4 regions of the Comamonas sp. HJ-2 genome follow, and region 3 is predicted to be linked to each of the others. Evidence: predicted binding sites of a transcription regulator. Region 3 holds the regulator's gene; each other region holds the start of a gene.

Region 1 (3,717 bases), on a different contig from region 3:
GGGTGTCCTTGCCCTGTTTGAACAAGACTATGAAGATCACCACGCTCCCAGCACACCGATATAGCTGCCCAACTTGATGGCGAGCAAGCGCCGTCCCTGAGCGCTTCTCACGGTTCAGTGCTCACCGCCACCCTACTTTGCCTGGTCATCGAATCGGCGCTCAGCTAGGCCAAGGTCTGCAATCGACAAGCCGGCATCTGATGAGCTGGTGCTCGGTCCACTATTCATGAAGTGATCCTGACCATATAATTAGCCACCATATTATATTTTGGCTAACTAATGAAGCTTGAACAGAAGTACCAGGCGTTAATTGAAGAAGCACAACGACGCAAACTTCCCGATGTGGATGGCATCCAGCTGTGCTTTCAAGTGCTGTCGATGGCTGCAAACATCGACCGCGACTGCGCTGCTTTGCTGGCCCCTCATGGTTTGTCCGAGGGGCGCTTTGTGTTGTTGTTCCTTCTCGATGTGGCGCCTGACGGACTCGCCCCCAACGCGCTGGCCGAACAGGCTGGCGTGACCCGCGCCACGGTGACCGGCCTCTTAGACGGACTGGAGCGCGAAGGTCTGATTGAACGTCACGCCAACGCCGAAGACCGCCGTGCTCTTTGCATTCGGCTGACCTCAAAAGGAAAACAACTAGCCGGTACCGTTATCGACCAGCATGGTCGGTGGATTGCAGGCCTGTTTGGCAACCTGTCTGCACCTGAACGAAAGCAGCTGGCAGCGTTGCTGGAGAAAGTACGAGGCCCTGAATCGGACGTTGAATCATGAGGGATCAAGTCCGCAAGGGTGCGACGCGCACCGCTGACATTCCTCGGGACGTTCTGCACGCGCTATCGCGCGGGGAGTTGCAATGTGCAACGCTGGCCGAGTGCCTGGCAGTCGACCAGGCCGTACTGGCACGAACACTCTTTCCGGCACTTACGGCTCAAGCACTGAGCACGATCGATGAAGCCTGCCAACTGGGTGTGCTCAAACGCATGGCCCGTATCGGCGCAGTCTTGCTGGAAGCCCTGGGTACTGAGGGCATCGCACAATGCCAAACGCACCGCGCCGATATGGCACGAGGCTGGGCGTGTTTCATGATCGGTGCTCAGCCTAACCTGGATCTCGGTGTACGGCTGGCCGCAATGCGCCCGCTGGCAGACGATGCCCATTTTGGTGTGCGCGAATGGGCTTGGATGGCGATGCGGCCGCACCTGGTACAAGACCTGGCTGCGGCTATCACACAGCTGATGCCATGGACACAAGATCCTTCTGAACGTGTCCGACGATTCGCGTGCGAGGTTTTGCGCCCCCGCGGGGTGTGGAGCACGCATATCTCGCAGCTCAAACACTCACCCGAGCAAGCGCTGCCTTTGCTCTCAGCTCTGAAGAGCGACCCTTCGGTCTATGTGCAGGACTCGGTCGCCAACTGGCTCAATGATGCCGCCAAGGACCAGCCAGCCAGGGTGCGTGACATCTGTGCCCAATGGCTTCAAAGCTCCCAAGCCGCCGCCACACATCGTATATGTCAACGCGCACTGCGCAATCTCAAGTGAAAGTGGAACCATGTCTCATTACCTTGTAGAGCTCTACACCCCCAATTCGGCTTGGCTCGCGCTGTCCGCCGAACAAAGGCAACATTTTCTTGGCGGCATCGGACTCGCATTGAATCAACTCTCCAGCCTCGGTGTCGAAGTCCTCTCCCTGGCAGAAACGGACTCCAGCATTGACCAGGGAACCGCGCATACATTCCTTGGTATTTGGCGCTTTCCTGACCAGGCCGCTCGTGACGCCCTGCTGGCGGGCATCAAAGCCAGCGGCTGGTACGATTATTTTGACCATGTGAATGCAGCCAGCACTCAAGGGGCGGCGGATATTCACTTGGCTGCTCTAGCTGCCGCGTAGCGCAGTCTTTCGGATAGTGCCTGCATGCTCTGCAATACATGCGGCTAGTCATTTCTAGTGCCCACTAATGCCCGCTGATGCCCGCTAATGGCCGCCCCCCCACAGTCACCACTGCGGGCTGGCCAGCTTTCGGCACAGCATATGCAACTCAACATGGCCCCCCGGATTCGCACAGAACCGGGTGCAGGATCGAGTGGAAAGCATGCGATATCAACGTGGATTCATGGCACCGGAGTCGCATCAACCGCTACACTGTACATATGCACAGTCATCGTCTCATGAGTGGTATGCCCGTCCAACTGATTGCGTCCCCGGTTACTTTGCCGCTGGCTGATCGCAGCGCGCGCGCAGGCTCGCCCGCCAATGACTTCGCTGGCAAGCGGCTGGATATTACAGACCTGCTGGTCACGCACCCCAAAGCCACGTTCCTGCTGCGCGTGGCCGGCCCGTCCATGCAGGAACACGGCATCGATGACGGCGATATCGTCGTGGTAGACAGGGAGTTGCGCGCTCGCGATGGCAGCATCGTCGTGGCAGTTGTCGAGCGCGAGCTCGTCATCAGAGCGCTGGAGAGCGATGGCGACACCTGCAAGCTCAAGGCAGGCGCCCCCACCTACCCCGATATCGTGCCGCCAGAAGGACAGACGCTGGAAATCTGGGGTGTCGTCACCAGTTGCATCAAGCGCTTTGCAAGATGAATACATGCGCGCGCCAGCCCAACACAGGCGGCCGTTGAAATCTGATTAGCTCCCAGAAAAGCGCCTGCTAACGAATAAAGGCAATGTAGCTCTCTACATTGCCTTTTTCTTTGGTTTATTACAGTGACCCAACATCGCACTGCGGGCCGGGGTTAATGCATCAGTAACTAATTTTTACAGATAATGCTCCGCATGCATTTTCTGCCTGCCTTGACTGCCGCAGCATTTTTGCTGCCAGCCACCACTATGACTCAAGCCATAGCGCAGCCTATTTATCGCTGCGGCAATTCCTATTCTCAAGAAGCATGCAAAGGCGGCAAAGTGGTGGAAGACAAAACCACCACTCTGCATAGCGGCCACTCAGGCAGCACCGTTTATCTGTGCAAAGGCCATGGCGGCGGGCTTTTCTGGAGCAGCGCGCAATGCGGCCAGCACAACGCTTTTCTCGAACGTACTGAAACCGTGCCCTCCGACCTGCCCTGGGATCAAAAAGTCGCCCAGGCCGAAGCCCAATGGCGCAAAACCCAGCGCAATACCGCAGCCCCTGCGGTTGTCTACCAAAACCGCCCTACCCAACCTGCCGAGCCCGGCAAAAAACAAGTCTGTGATGCACTGGAAGAACGCGTCAAAGCGCTGGATAGCATGGGACGCGCAGGCAGCCAGTATTACGACCTGGATTGGGTGCGAAGGGAACGCAAGGTTGCTCGGGATGAGCAGTATCGGCTGAAATGTTGAGACTCGAAAAATGCAAGCGCTAAAAGCAATTGGGAAAATCCCATGCAAGCACTTATATATGATGCCCTCACAAACAACTTGAAGGAGGAAATGTGGAGTTCTATGAAAGCCTTAACAACCTTGCCGCAAAAATCCGACAGCAGGGCCAAAACATCTCAACGGAAGAAGCAACAAAAACGGCATTCGTCATGCCATTTATTCAATCCGTATTGGGATATGACGTTTTCAACCCTTCAGAAGTTGTTCCAGAATTCATCTGCGATGTAGGCACCAAGAAAGGTGAAAAGATCGACTATGCCATTTTCAAAGATGGTCAAGTCCAAATGCTGATCGAATGCAAAAAGCTCGGTGAGCCACTGAATGTCAACCATGCAAGCCAGCTTTTCCGCTA
Region 2 (3,717 bases), on a different contig from region 3:
AGAGTCTGCAGATGGGCGGCAGGCATGCAATCCAGCGCCAGCTCCAGCAGCTCTTGCGTCAATGAGCCCCAGAACACAAATGGTGACTGAACCCCTTGCTTGTCGGCAAAACGCTGGCGAATCGTGGCCCGGTAGCGACCGTCCTCCAGCTCGGCCAGACAGGCATCAAACAGCGGCTGGCGGCGCAGCACAAAATCCGGTGCTCCCAGATCGGCCGGCCCACTCTGGAAGGGATGAAAAAACGCCCCCGGCAGCGGCGCAAAGATGGCGGGCCAGCACAGCAGACCGAATAGCGAGTTAACCAACGCGTTCTCCACATAGAACACAGGCGCATCGACGCTATGCCAATGGGCTTGCAGCGCGTACTCCACCGCCATGGGCTGGGCGGGTCGGTCCAGCAGCACATCGCTGCGCAGGGCCGCCACGGCCGGGGCCAGAGCTGGCTGGCGCCCCACGGCCCCCAGTCCCAGGCTGCGGCTCAGACGCGGCAGCATGCGCGCCACACGCTGGCGCTCCTCCTCACTTTCAGGCGCGGCTTGCGCCTGGCTGGCAAGAGCCAGCGCCTGATCAAAGCATTGCATGCGCTCCAGCACGCGAATATGGCGGTGGCGTGCACCCGCATAGCGGCTGGCCGTGTAGGCCTGAGCCGCCAGCGGCCAGTCCTGCAGCCTCTCGCACATCTGGCCAAGCTTCAGCAGAACCTTGGCCCGGCGCATGTCCAGCCATGGGTTCTCGCTATGATTTTCAATAAGCGCAGGCAGCAATTGTGCCGGCTCCACGCCTTCGTCGAGATCCCGACGCCGGGCCGATATCTCCAGATAGAAGTCCAGATCTTCGCGGCGTTGAAATGCGCGCGAGTCAACATCCAGCGTCACCGGCTCGTAGCGAAAAATACCGAGGTCGGCCAGCACGAACTCCGACCAGTCCTGGTAGAGATTGCCAAAGAACATCAGCCTCAGACGCTCTCCCAGCTCACCCACCATGACGCGCCAGACAGGTTCCACGGCCTCGGGATGCCAGACAGCATACGGCAGAGGCTCGGGTTGCCTCTCAGCCAGCAGTTGCAGCATCTCGGCCTTGCGCATGGAGGAGCACAACTCAAAGCCAGTCAAGATCTGCAGCAGCTCGGGTTTGGTGTGCAAGCCGAATAGCTCGACCGCCTCCATGGGCTCGGTGGTACTAAGCCAGCCACGCTCCAGCAAGGGCGCTGCAGCATCGACCGTCACCGGAATCTCCTCATAGGCCAGCTTGCTGGCTCGAAACCAGGGCCCGCGCCGCATCAGCATTCGTACCAGCAGCGCCCTGGAGTTCTGCGGCAAGCGCGCAAAGCCGGCGATGAAATCAGCCTCCTGCTCGCTGAGCAGATCTCCATAGCGCTGCGCCAGCCAATCCAGCGCCTGCTGGAAGTTGTGCAGATAGTAGAAGCGGTGCGGCGGAAGAATGGCGGCCTGGGATGCGGTCACGGTGACGCTCACAAAATGCTCGGCGAAAAGACGGCTGGATGCCGACAATGAACCTGTATTTTCATACAGCTCACAAATCCCTGCAGGCTCCTCCGAACCCAGTACTGCCGATCGGCGGACGAAACGCTTGCGACTTGAATGCCCGGTGACAGTGGCACACAATCAATGCTTCATTCAACAAGGAGCAGGCAATGCTGGACTGGAACGAATACCGCAAGGAATTGGCGGGCAGGCTGGGAGAGTTTTCCGAGTTGAGCCCAGGCACCATGGAGGGCTACAAGGCCTTGTCCGGTGCAGGCAAGAAGACCGGCCATCTCGATGCCAAGACGCGCGAGCTGATTGCCATTGCCGTGGGCGTGACCACGCGTTGCGACGGCTGCATTGCCGTGCATACCAAGGCAGCCAAGGCAGCTGGTGCCAGCCGGGAAGAAATCGCCGAAGCCCTGGGTGTGGCCGTGGCCTTGAATGCGGGCGCCGCCATGGTCTACTCGGCTCGCGCTCTGGACGCTTTGGACGAGTAACGTTCTAAAAAGATAGCAGCCAGCGCTTCGCTGGCTTGCCATCTCTGTCATTCAAAGCACGACCTGCGTGCCCAGCTCCACTACCTGATTGGCAGGCAGCTTGTAATAAGTCGCCGCGCTGGCCGACTGGCGAGACATCCAGCCAAACAGCGCGCAGCGCCAGGCCGAGAGACCGCCTGGCCCGTCCACCACCTGCACCCTGGCCACGAAAAAGCTGGTCGTCATCGGGTCGAGGTTCGGTATCTCGCCATCGACGTCCGGCGCAATCCGCTGGAGCGCCGCCGGAATATCAGGCTGCTCGCGAAAGCCGAAATGCATGTCCAGTGCCCAGACCCCATTGCACATGGGCTTCAGCTGCAGGCGCTCGCCATCATGCACATAGGGCGTGTTCTCGTTGATCACGTGGAGAAACACCGTCTGCTCATGCATGACCTTGAAATGCTTGAGATTGTGAAATAGCGCATTCGGCACAAGCTTGGGGTCGGAGGTCAGATAGACGGCCGTGCCGGACACCACCGGCACGCCGCTCATGGGCGAGCTCATCAGATCGCTCATGGGGATATCGAGGCGACGGCGATGTTCGGCCACCAGTTGGGTACCGTCGCGCCATGTGGTCAGCGCGATGAAGATGATGGCGCCCAGAGTCAGCGGCAGCCAGCCGCCCTGCTCCAGCTTGGTCAGGTTGGAGGCAAAAAAGCCTATCTCCAGCACCGCAAAACAGGCCAGCGCCGCCAGTGTCACGGCTCTTGCTCGGCTGCGCCCCAGATAGACCACAAAGCCCACCAGCATGGTGGTGATCAGCATGGTGCCCGACACGGCAATGCCATAGGCCGCCGCCAGCGCTCCCGAGGACTTGAAGGCCAGCACCAGCGCGATCACGGCCAGCAGCATCAGCCAGTTCACGCTAGGGATATAGATCTGGCCCTGCTCCTGATCGGAGGTATGCAGCACGCGCACACGCGGCAGATAACCGAGGCGGCTGGCCTGCAGCGTCATGGAATAGGCCCCCGAGATGGTCGCCTGAGAGGCAATCACCGTGGCGGCCGTGGCCAACACCACAAAAATCAGCAGCCAGGACGGCGAGGCCAGCAAGAAAAAGGGATTGCTGGCCGCAGTCGCATCGCGCAACAGCAAGGCGCCCTGGCCGAAGTAATTGAGCATCAGAGCCGGAAACACCAGTCCATACCAGCCCAGACGCACGGCCCGGCTGCCGAAGTGGCCCATATCGGCATAAAGAGCTTCGGCACCTGTCATCGCAAGAAACACTGCCGATAGCAGAAAGAAGGCCTTGTCCGTGTGTTGCACGGCGAAGCGAAGCGCATGCAGCGGGTTGACGGCCTGCAGCACCATGGGCGTCTGCACAATGCTGGCCACGCCCGCCCAGGCAATGCAGAGGAACCAGACAATGGTGACCGGGCCGAACAGCTTCCCCACCACACTGGTGCCCTTCATCTGAATGGAAAACAGTCCGATCAGTATGCCTATCGTGATAGGTACGATGAAATGCTCGAACTCCGGCGTGGCAATGCTCATACCCTCCACGGCAGAGAGCACGGAAATCGCCGGCGTGATGATGGCGTCCCCATAAAACAGTGCGGCCGCAAACACGCCGGCCCCGACCACAAAGCGCGAGCGGCGCGACTGATCGCCCATCACGCGGTGGGCCAGCGCCGTCAGCGCCAGCACGCCGCCCTCGCCATCGTTATCGTGGCTGAGCACCACCCACACATATT
Region 3 (3,717 bases):
GTGTAAGCCTGTGTTGGTCTTGTGCGTGCTATCCTTGCCCGCGAAAAAATACGGCCCGGGGACTACGGACGACCACCCGTCTGCCTGGGCCAGCAAGAATTTCTACTCTCCTCAAGGATTTCCATGAAACTGATTTTGTTGGGTGCACCCGGCGCCGGCAAAGGCACTCAGGCGGCCTTTATTTGCCAAAAGTACGGTATCCCTCAAATCTCTACGGGCGACATGCTGCGCGCCGCCGTCAAGGCTGGCACCCCTCTGGGTCTGCAAGCCAAGGCCGTGATGGACGCCGGCCAGCTGGTCAGCGACGATCTGATCATCAACCTGGTCAAGGAACGCATTGCCCAGCCCGACTGCGCCAAGGGTTTCCTGTTTGACGGCTTCCCCCGCACCATCCCCCAGGCCGACGCCATGAAGGCCGCCGGCGTGAAGCTGGACTATGTGCTGGAAATCGATGTGCCCTTCGACGCCATCATCGAACGCATGAGCGGCCGCCGCAGCCACCCCGCCTCGGGCCGCACCTACCATGTCAAGTTCAACCCTCCCAAGGTGGAAGGCAAGGACGACGTGACCGGTGAAGACCTGGTTCAGCGCGAAGACGACAAGGAAGAAACCGTCAAGAAGCGCCTGGACGTCTACAGCAGCCAGACACGTCCTCTGGTGGACTACTACAGCAACTGGGCCAAGGCCGATGCAGCAGCGGCCCCCAAGTACCGCGCCATCAGCGGCACAGGCAGCGTGGAAGAAATCACCGAACGCGCTCTGGCCGCTCTGGCTTCCTGATCGCCCTGATCACTCGCTCATGGAGCCTTGCCGACTTTCGCGGCCAGGCATCTCTGGGCAAAAAAGGCCGGTGTCTTCACCGGCCTTTTTTGTTTTTGAAGCTCGCGCTCCCGGCCTTCCGGCCGGCGGGATAGCTGCACCAAGGATGGCATTGCAGCCATCAATATTCATAGCTGCCTGCGCCTACATTCATTGGACTTCAGGTAAAAACACCATAAATACTCTTTATTAACGCAGGCTGACCGCTCTCATAATAAGAGCATCAATCCAATGCGTGAGGCCAGCCCATCAGCTCCAGCATCAGGCTGATTCTGGCCTTGGCCGCCGGCAGGCTGCTCACACGGCCATCCCCCGCTCCCTCGGCCCGCACCACCTGCCCCTCCTCGCACCGGGTCGTGATGCGCAAAGCCATGCCCTGCGCCTGCGCCCAGTCCAGGGCTGGCGCCAATGCCTGATGGACCGTGCCATTGCCCGTGCCCACCACCACCACGGCACGCACGCCTGCCGCATACCAGGCCTGCATCACCGCCAGCGCTACGGCACTGTTGCAGCCGGCATGACTGTGCAGCAGCTCCACCAGGGGCCAGTGATCTGCGGGCGGTAAAGCGATTGCAGTGGAGCTGGCCGCAACGACCGGCAGCCCGCCTGTTGCCCAGCGCAGCCGCCCCTCTTCCACCCAGCCCTGCGGGCCGGCACCACTGCCATCGAAGGCATCCACACGGTAAGGATGCACCTTGCGCACCTGGCGTGCACTGAACACCCGGCCCGCCACCACGGCAAGCACACCGCGGCCAGCAGCCTGCATGTCGGCCGCACAGGCCACGGCATCGCGCAGATTGCCGGGGCCGTCAGCCGAAATGGCTGTGGCCGGGCGCATGGCGCAGGTCAGTACCACGGGCTTTGCCGGGTGCAGAACACATTGCAGAAACCAGGCGGTTTCCTCCAGCGTGTCGGTGCCATGGGTGATCACGATGCCGCTCACGTCATCACGAGCGAGCAGCTCGGCACATCGCAGCGCGAGTGCATGCCAGGTCGCGTGATCCATATCCTTGCTGTCCAGCTGCGCCAGCTGCTCCACCTGCAGCGACGCAGAAGCAACGAGCTCCAGGTCCGGCACGGCCTGCAGCAGCTGAGCCACGCCCAGTTGGGCCGCACGGTAGCCCACACTGGTGCCCGCCTGCTCGGCAACACCGGCAATCGTGCCACCGGTGCCCAGAATGACGATATTTTTGTCACGTTCCACTTGCAGTCCTCTTCAAACTGATTAAAAATACAGGTACTGGATGAACACACAGTATTCATCATCGATCGATCAAGGAATGCCCATGGACCACCCCAAGCTCACTCCCCGCCAGCAGCAGATTCTGGACCTCATCCAGTCCAGCATCGCTCGCACGGGTGCGCCCCCTACCCGGGCCGAGATTGCCAGCACCTTTGGCTTCAAGTCGGCCAATGCTGCAGAAGAGCATTTGCAGGCACTGGCCCGCAAGGGCGTCATAGATCTGGTCAGCGGCACATCGCGCGGTATTCGCCTGCGCGCCGATACCGTGCGCAACATCAATGCGGCACGTGGTGCCAGCTTTGCGCTACCGCTCACAGCCCTGGCCCCGCTGGTGCTTCCCCTGGTCGGCCGCGTCGCTGCCGGCTCGCCTATTCTGGCCCAGGAACATATCGATCAGAGCTATTCGGTCGAGCCCAGCCTGTTTGCCGCCAAGCCCGATTACCTGCTCAAGGTCCGCGGCATGTCCATGCGTGACGCGGGCATCATGGACGGCGACCTGCTGGCGGTACAGGCTACGCATGAAGCGCGCAACGGCCAGATTGTGGTGGCCCGCCTCGGTGACGACGTGACCGTCAAACGCTTCAAGCGCACGCCTCAGGGCATCGAGCTGCTGCCCGAGAACCCCGACTACAAGATCATTCACGTCGATCCTGAAGAGCCATTCGCCATCGAAGGCCTGGCCGTAGGCCTTATCCGCAACAGCATGTTCATGTAACGGGCAGACGGCGTCCCTACGCCTATGCAGCGGAGGCACCGGGCCTCTTTCCCTCTCAAGCCCAGGTGGTAGGCGCGAAGCCGTTGAGCTTCGCCCTGGGCGGAGCTTTGCCTGAAGAACGCAATCCTGCCCTTATCCATGCCGCAAGGTCATCAAGAGGAGTTGCCAAATGGGATTCGCCACATCACTGCAGGCTTTGACACGCCTGACCCTTAAAGGGCAGCCTGCCACGCTGTCGCTCAACCCGAACTTCTGCTCTGATGATGCAAGCGAAGCCGCTGCAGAACCTGTATCCTTCACTAGCAATCGCCCAAAGGCGAAGCAGATCAGCATTCCTGTCATGCGCGCCAACCGCGGTCGCAGTCGTCTAGGCAGCAATACGCTTTGTCCTCAGGCTTTTGCAGCGACACCAGAGCTGCAATCGCCAATAACCGACGAGTCTAGGCAAGCAGCTTCTCCACGACTTCTCAAGATCGTGCAGCGTGAGCCGCGCAGTCAGCCCGAATGCCTGTTGATCTGCGGACGCATGGCCGATGTCTGTGCCGCGCTGGAGCGTATGGCACTCCATGAGCAAACAACCCCGCAAGTCTGAAAGCACAGTGAGGTTTGACTGCCTGCACTCGTGCAGCTCCGAGCCTGACCCGCGATAGGTCTGCAGGCGATGCAACAAAGCTTCCATTGCATCCAACAGGAAGCCACCTCAACGCTCTTGGCCCATCGGCCGGCAGATATGGCGCCAGACAACTCTGCCAGCAGTGCATAGGCAAAAACTCGATGTCGCCAGAGCAGGCCCTCTATATTGGCGCCGAACGATCTGGATTGCCATGTAAATTATTTGCTGATGTTCTGCCTGTGCCTGTCCGCCAGAACGCATTTCGCACAAGCCTTGCAGCCTTCTAAACTCCTTGTCAGGCGCGAATATGCGTCAGAACGGATACCC
Region 4 (3,717 bases), on a different contig from region 3:
CCAGCAGGCCTTGCTCAAGTCCATTGATTACCAAGCTCAGTAAACAGTTCAGGCGCCCAAAAGGCCGGAGTCATGCCAGATTCCGGCTTCTTGCAACCGGGTAGCTGCAGCTTGCTGCGTCGACCCGTTCCGAGTCGGCACGCAACGGACTGAGACGAAACATCAGAAAAGACTTTGCTGCGGCGACAGCAAGGAATGATGGTACTGATCGCAGTCCAGTTGCACGCGCTCACGATTCAGCCCAAGCTTGCGGCAGGCCAGTGCAAAGCGTTGCGCCAGCATATCGGCCCAGGCGCCCGTTCCCTTCATGCGCTGGCCAAACATGCTGTTGTAGACCTTGCCGTCGGCTCTGCCCGCTTCGCTGATCCCATGCAGATCCCGCACCCGCTCCATCACGCGTTGGGCACGCTCGGGATAGTGCAGCGTCAGCCATTCATTGAACAGCGGAGCCACTTCCCACGGCAGACGCAGCACTGCATAAAAAGCCTGTCTTGCACCGGCCTCGCTGGCTGCGGCCAGCACCTGCTCCATATCGTCGTTCAGGAACGGAATCTGCGGCGCCAGGCTGACGCCTACGGGTATACCTGCCTCGCTCAGGGTCCGAAGCATGCGCAGCCGCCGATGCGGTGCGGCGGCGCGTGGTTCCAGCTGCCGGGCCAGCTCGGGCTGCAAGGTGGTCAGCGTCACATAAACGGCCACCAGATGCTGCTGTGCCAGCGGCACCAGCAAATCAAGGTCGCGCTCGATGCCGCTGCCCTTGGTGACGATGGAAAACGGATGCCTGGCCTGCGCCAGGACCTCTATCACGCGGCGCGTCAACCCGACTTCGCGCTCCACAGGCTGGTAGCAGTCCGTGACCGAGCCGAGCATGATGGGGGCCGCCACATGGCTGGACCGGGATAACTCGGCGCGCAGCACCTCGGGCAGGTTCTGCTTGGCAATCAGCCGGGTTTCGAAATCAAGACCCGGCGAATAGCCCAGATAGCCATGCGTGGGCCGGGCATAGCAATAGATGCATCCGTGCTCGCATCCTCTATAGGGATTGAGCCCCAGATGAAAAGGCAGATCCGGCGATTCGTGGCGGCTCAGGGCTGATTTAGCCCGCTCCCACTCCAGATGGGTGCACCAGGTCTTGACCTCCTCACCCTCTTCGCTTCCTTCATCCTGTTCGGACTTGCCCCAGCCGTCATCGAAACCCTGGCGCAGCTCCCGTGCAAACCGGTGCGTGATCTGGCTGGCAGCCCCTCGCCCCTTGATGAGCCGCACCGGCACATCGGTCCGAATGGATTCCAGTCCAGAGGATGAGGAAAGTTTCTTCATAAAACAACTGTACATAAATACAGTTATTCATTGCAAGAAATGGGCACTGACCATGGCTGCATCCCGGTCAATACGGTGAGGGTTGATTGAGTCAGATCTGGATGAAAAATGACTGCGCCCACTGCTCTACAGGCTTAGCACGCTCCATTAACTAGAGCAAGTTCAAAGTCAATCCGCACTCAGTGAGTGCGAGATGGCTTGGCAGTTTGCGATTCAGCGCCGACAATCCCTTCAATGCACCAAGTTGGTGCCTTTCACTGAATGCCTTGGCCCGGACAACACCGTTGCCCGGGCTTTTGTCCGTTTGCGCAACGCCAAAGCGCCAACCACACCATCTCGCAAGGGAGTTACTACATGGAGCGCAAGCCCAATATCACTCTGTCCTCCTTGGACCTGGATCGCATTGAATCGCTGCTGGAAAAGAACAACAGCCAGTTCCCCGGCCGTGATGCACTGGAGGCGGAGCTGGACCGCGCGGATGTACTCGACCCCGCAGAAATACCCGCCAACGTGGTGACGATGAACTCCACCGTGCGCTTCACCATTCTCGAGATCGCCAAGACCAATACGCTGACACTGGTCTACCCCAAGGATATGGATGGCAGCGCCGACAAGGTCTCCATCTTTGCGCCGGTAGGCATCGCCCTGCTGGGCCTGTCAGTGGGCGATGAGTTCAAGATGCCCAGCCCTACCGGCCAGGTAACCGTGCGTGTGGATGCCATCGAGTTCCAGCCCGAAAGCGCGGGCGAGCTCCATCGCTGAACCGGCTCACCCAACAAAAAAGCAGCTCACCGGAGCTGCTTTTTTTGTTGCCTGGATCAGACTCAGCGCAAGCCGGCCAGCATGGTGGTCAGCAGACCCGCGCCGATCAGGCCTGCCTGCCAGCGCAGGGCCTGACTCCAGGACGAAACATGGCGCTCCACCAGTTGATACAGCGCGTAGCCGGCAGTCAGTGAAAGCACAAAGGCAAACGGGATGCCCACCACGGCGGCGGTGACCGAACCGTGCCAGAAATGGTTGACCACTGCGTTGACCAGCAGGCAGATGGAAAAGTGAATCAGAAATACCGAGTAGGAAATCTCTCCCAGGCGACGCAGCGGCGCAAAACCCTGCCAGCGGGCAATGACCTCGGTACGCATGCAAACGATCAGCAGCATCGCGGTCACGCCGGCGAGAAAAATGCGGTCACGCCACTCATAGACCAGTGCGCCGATGATCAGAGCCGCAATCAGCATGCCCCAGCTCCAGGCCGTCAGGCGCTTGTCTGCCGCCACCGCCCAGAAGGCCATCATGCCGATGCCATAGGCACCCATGAAATAAATCGCCCAGACATCCAGGTCTGCATCGAGATTGAAGCTCAGCAGCGAAGCTGCCGTCCCCACGACCACCAGCCCCTGCATGCCAGTCACAGCCCAGGGCCACCAGCGCTTCATGGCCGTATCGCCCCAGCGTTTCAGCGCCCATTGCTGCAGCCAGCGCACTCCGGCCAGCAGCAGCACGGTCGCGGCGAACAGCTGAAAGTCTATGGACACATACCAGACGCCAGCCGACAGTGACTCCTCGCCCACAATGCCCTGCAGCAGCAAGGCATGGGCCATGAGCTGCCATAGATCGGGGTCGGCGGACACGGACTCGTGATCGAACCAGGGACGAATCGCCGCAGACACCACGATCGTCACCACCAGTGCCACGGCATAAGGCACGACCAGACGCACAAAGCGCTTGCCAATCTTGGACCAGGGTGAATCAAACCGCGCCAGACCCATGGGAGCCAGGCTGGCTGCAGCCAGAAAACCGCCGATCACCAGAAAGATCTGCACGGCCATACGGGCGTACTCATAGAGCCAGTCCAGCAGGTCGGGCATGACAGGGTGAGCAACATCGGACATGGGGCCGTAGAAAGCCAGGTGATGCCAGACGATGGCAGCACAAGCCAGCCCCTTGGTACAGTCGATCAGGGCACTGCGGGAATGAGAGGAAATAGAACTTTGAACCATCAGATCACGGCCGCCCGCAGCCCATGGGCTGCCCGGCAGCAGGGTGAGTTTGCCCGGCAACAGGCAACGTAAAGAAGCCGACTTAAAACAGGATGGCGATTTTGCGCCGATTCCCAACAATTTGCTGACAGCGTTGCAAGTTTTACGAAACATATCTGCGCGGGCTTCATGCGCCAAGCATGAACAAAACCAGAGCGATTGCACTCCGGCTTGATTTCCCTGCCCCACTGAGAACCCCGGGCAAAGGCACAATGGAGGCCATGACGCAAGCCAAACCACTGTCGGAGCTGAGCCGACAATTTGTTTCGCATTTCGGCGAGATGGGCAGCCGCTGGGGCATCAATCGCACCGTGGGGCAGATCTATGCCCTGCTGTTCATTTCGCCCGAGCCGCTGAACGC

What was found. Region 3 encodes LexA, which represses DNA repair genes until DNA is damaged. Its sites were predicted from a motif close to ACTGTATNNNNATACAGT; they were not measured.
Region 1: the regulator LexA is predicted to act here: its motif matches at 2,145-2,162, upstream of ACWGXF_RS22505 (LexA family protein).
Region 2: the regulator LexA is predicted to act here: its motif matches at 1,516-1,533, upstream of ACWGXF_RS12700 (VRR-NUC domain-containing protein).
Region 4: the regulator LexA is predicted to act here: its motif matches at 1,327-1,344, upstream of ACWGXF_RS19895 (PA0069 family radical SAM protein).

What each region holds. Positions count from the first base shown of each region.
Region 1 covers NZ_JBSIFD010000037.1:18,811-22,527, forward strand. Annotated here, with positions in the region: gene ACWGXF_RS22490 (MarR family winged helix-turn-helix transcriptional regulator) at 280-774, shown strand; gene ACWGXF_RS22495 (DNA alkylation repair protein) at 771-1,544, shown strand; gene ACWGXF_RS22500 (DUF6616 family protein) at 1,555-1,893, shown strand; gene ACWGXF_RS22505 (LexA family protein) at 2,181-2,591, shown strand; gene ACWGXF_RS22510 (hypothetical protein) at 2,784-3,326, shown strand; gene ACWGXF_RS22515 (type I restriction endonuclease) at 3,419-3,717, shown strand, end outside.
Region 2 covers NZ_JBSIFD010000013.1:151,504-155,220, reverse strand. Annotated here, with positions in the region: gene ACWGXF_RS12700 (VRR-NUC domain-containing protein) at 1-1,442, opposite strand, end outside; gene ACWGXF_RS12695 (carboxymuconolactone decarboxylase family protein) at 1,655-1,984, shown strand; gene ACWGXF_RS12690 (potassium transporter Kup) at 2,036-3,717, opposite strand, start outside.
Region 3 covers NZ_JBSIFD010000005.1:152,785-156,501, forward strand. Annotated here, with positions in the region: gene adk (adenylate kinase) at 124-780, shown strand; gene ACWGXF_RS06540 (asparaginase) at 1,043-2,023, opposite strand; gene lexA (transcriptional repressor LexA) at 2,106-2,777, shown strand; gene ACWGXF_RS06550 (hypothetical protein) at 2,947-3,369, shown strand.
Region 4 covers NZ_JBSIFD010000026.1:50,137-53,853, forward strand. Annotated here, with positions in the region: gene ACWGXF_RS19890 (Bug family tripartite tricarboxylate transporter substrate binding protein) at 1-43, shown strand, start outside; gene ACWGXF_RS19895 (PA0069 family radical SAM protein) at 163-1,320, opposite strand; gene rnk (nucleoside diphosphate kinase regulator) at 1,675-2,082, shown strand; gene ACWGXF_RS19905 (acyltransferase family protein) at 2,145-3,317, opposite strand; gene ACWGXF_RS19910 (GbsR/MarR family transcriptional regulator) at 3,569-3,717, shown strand, end outside.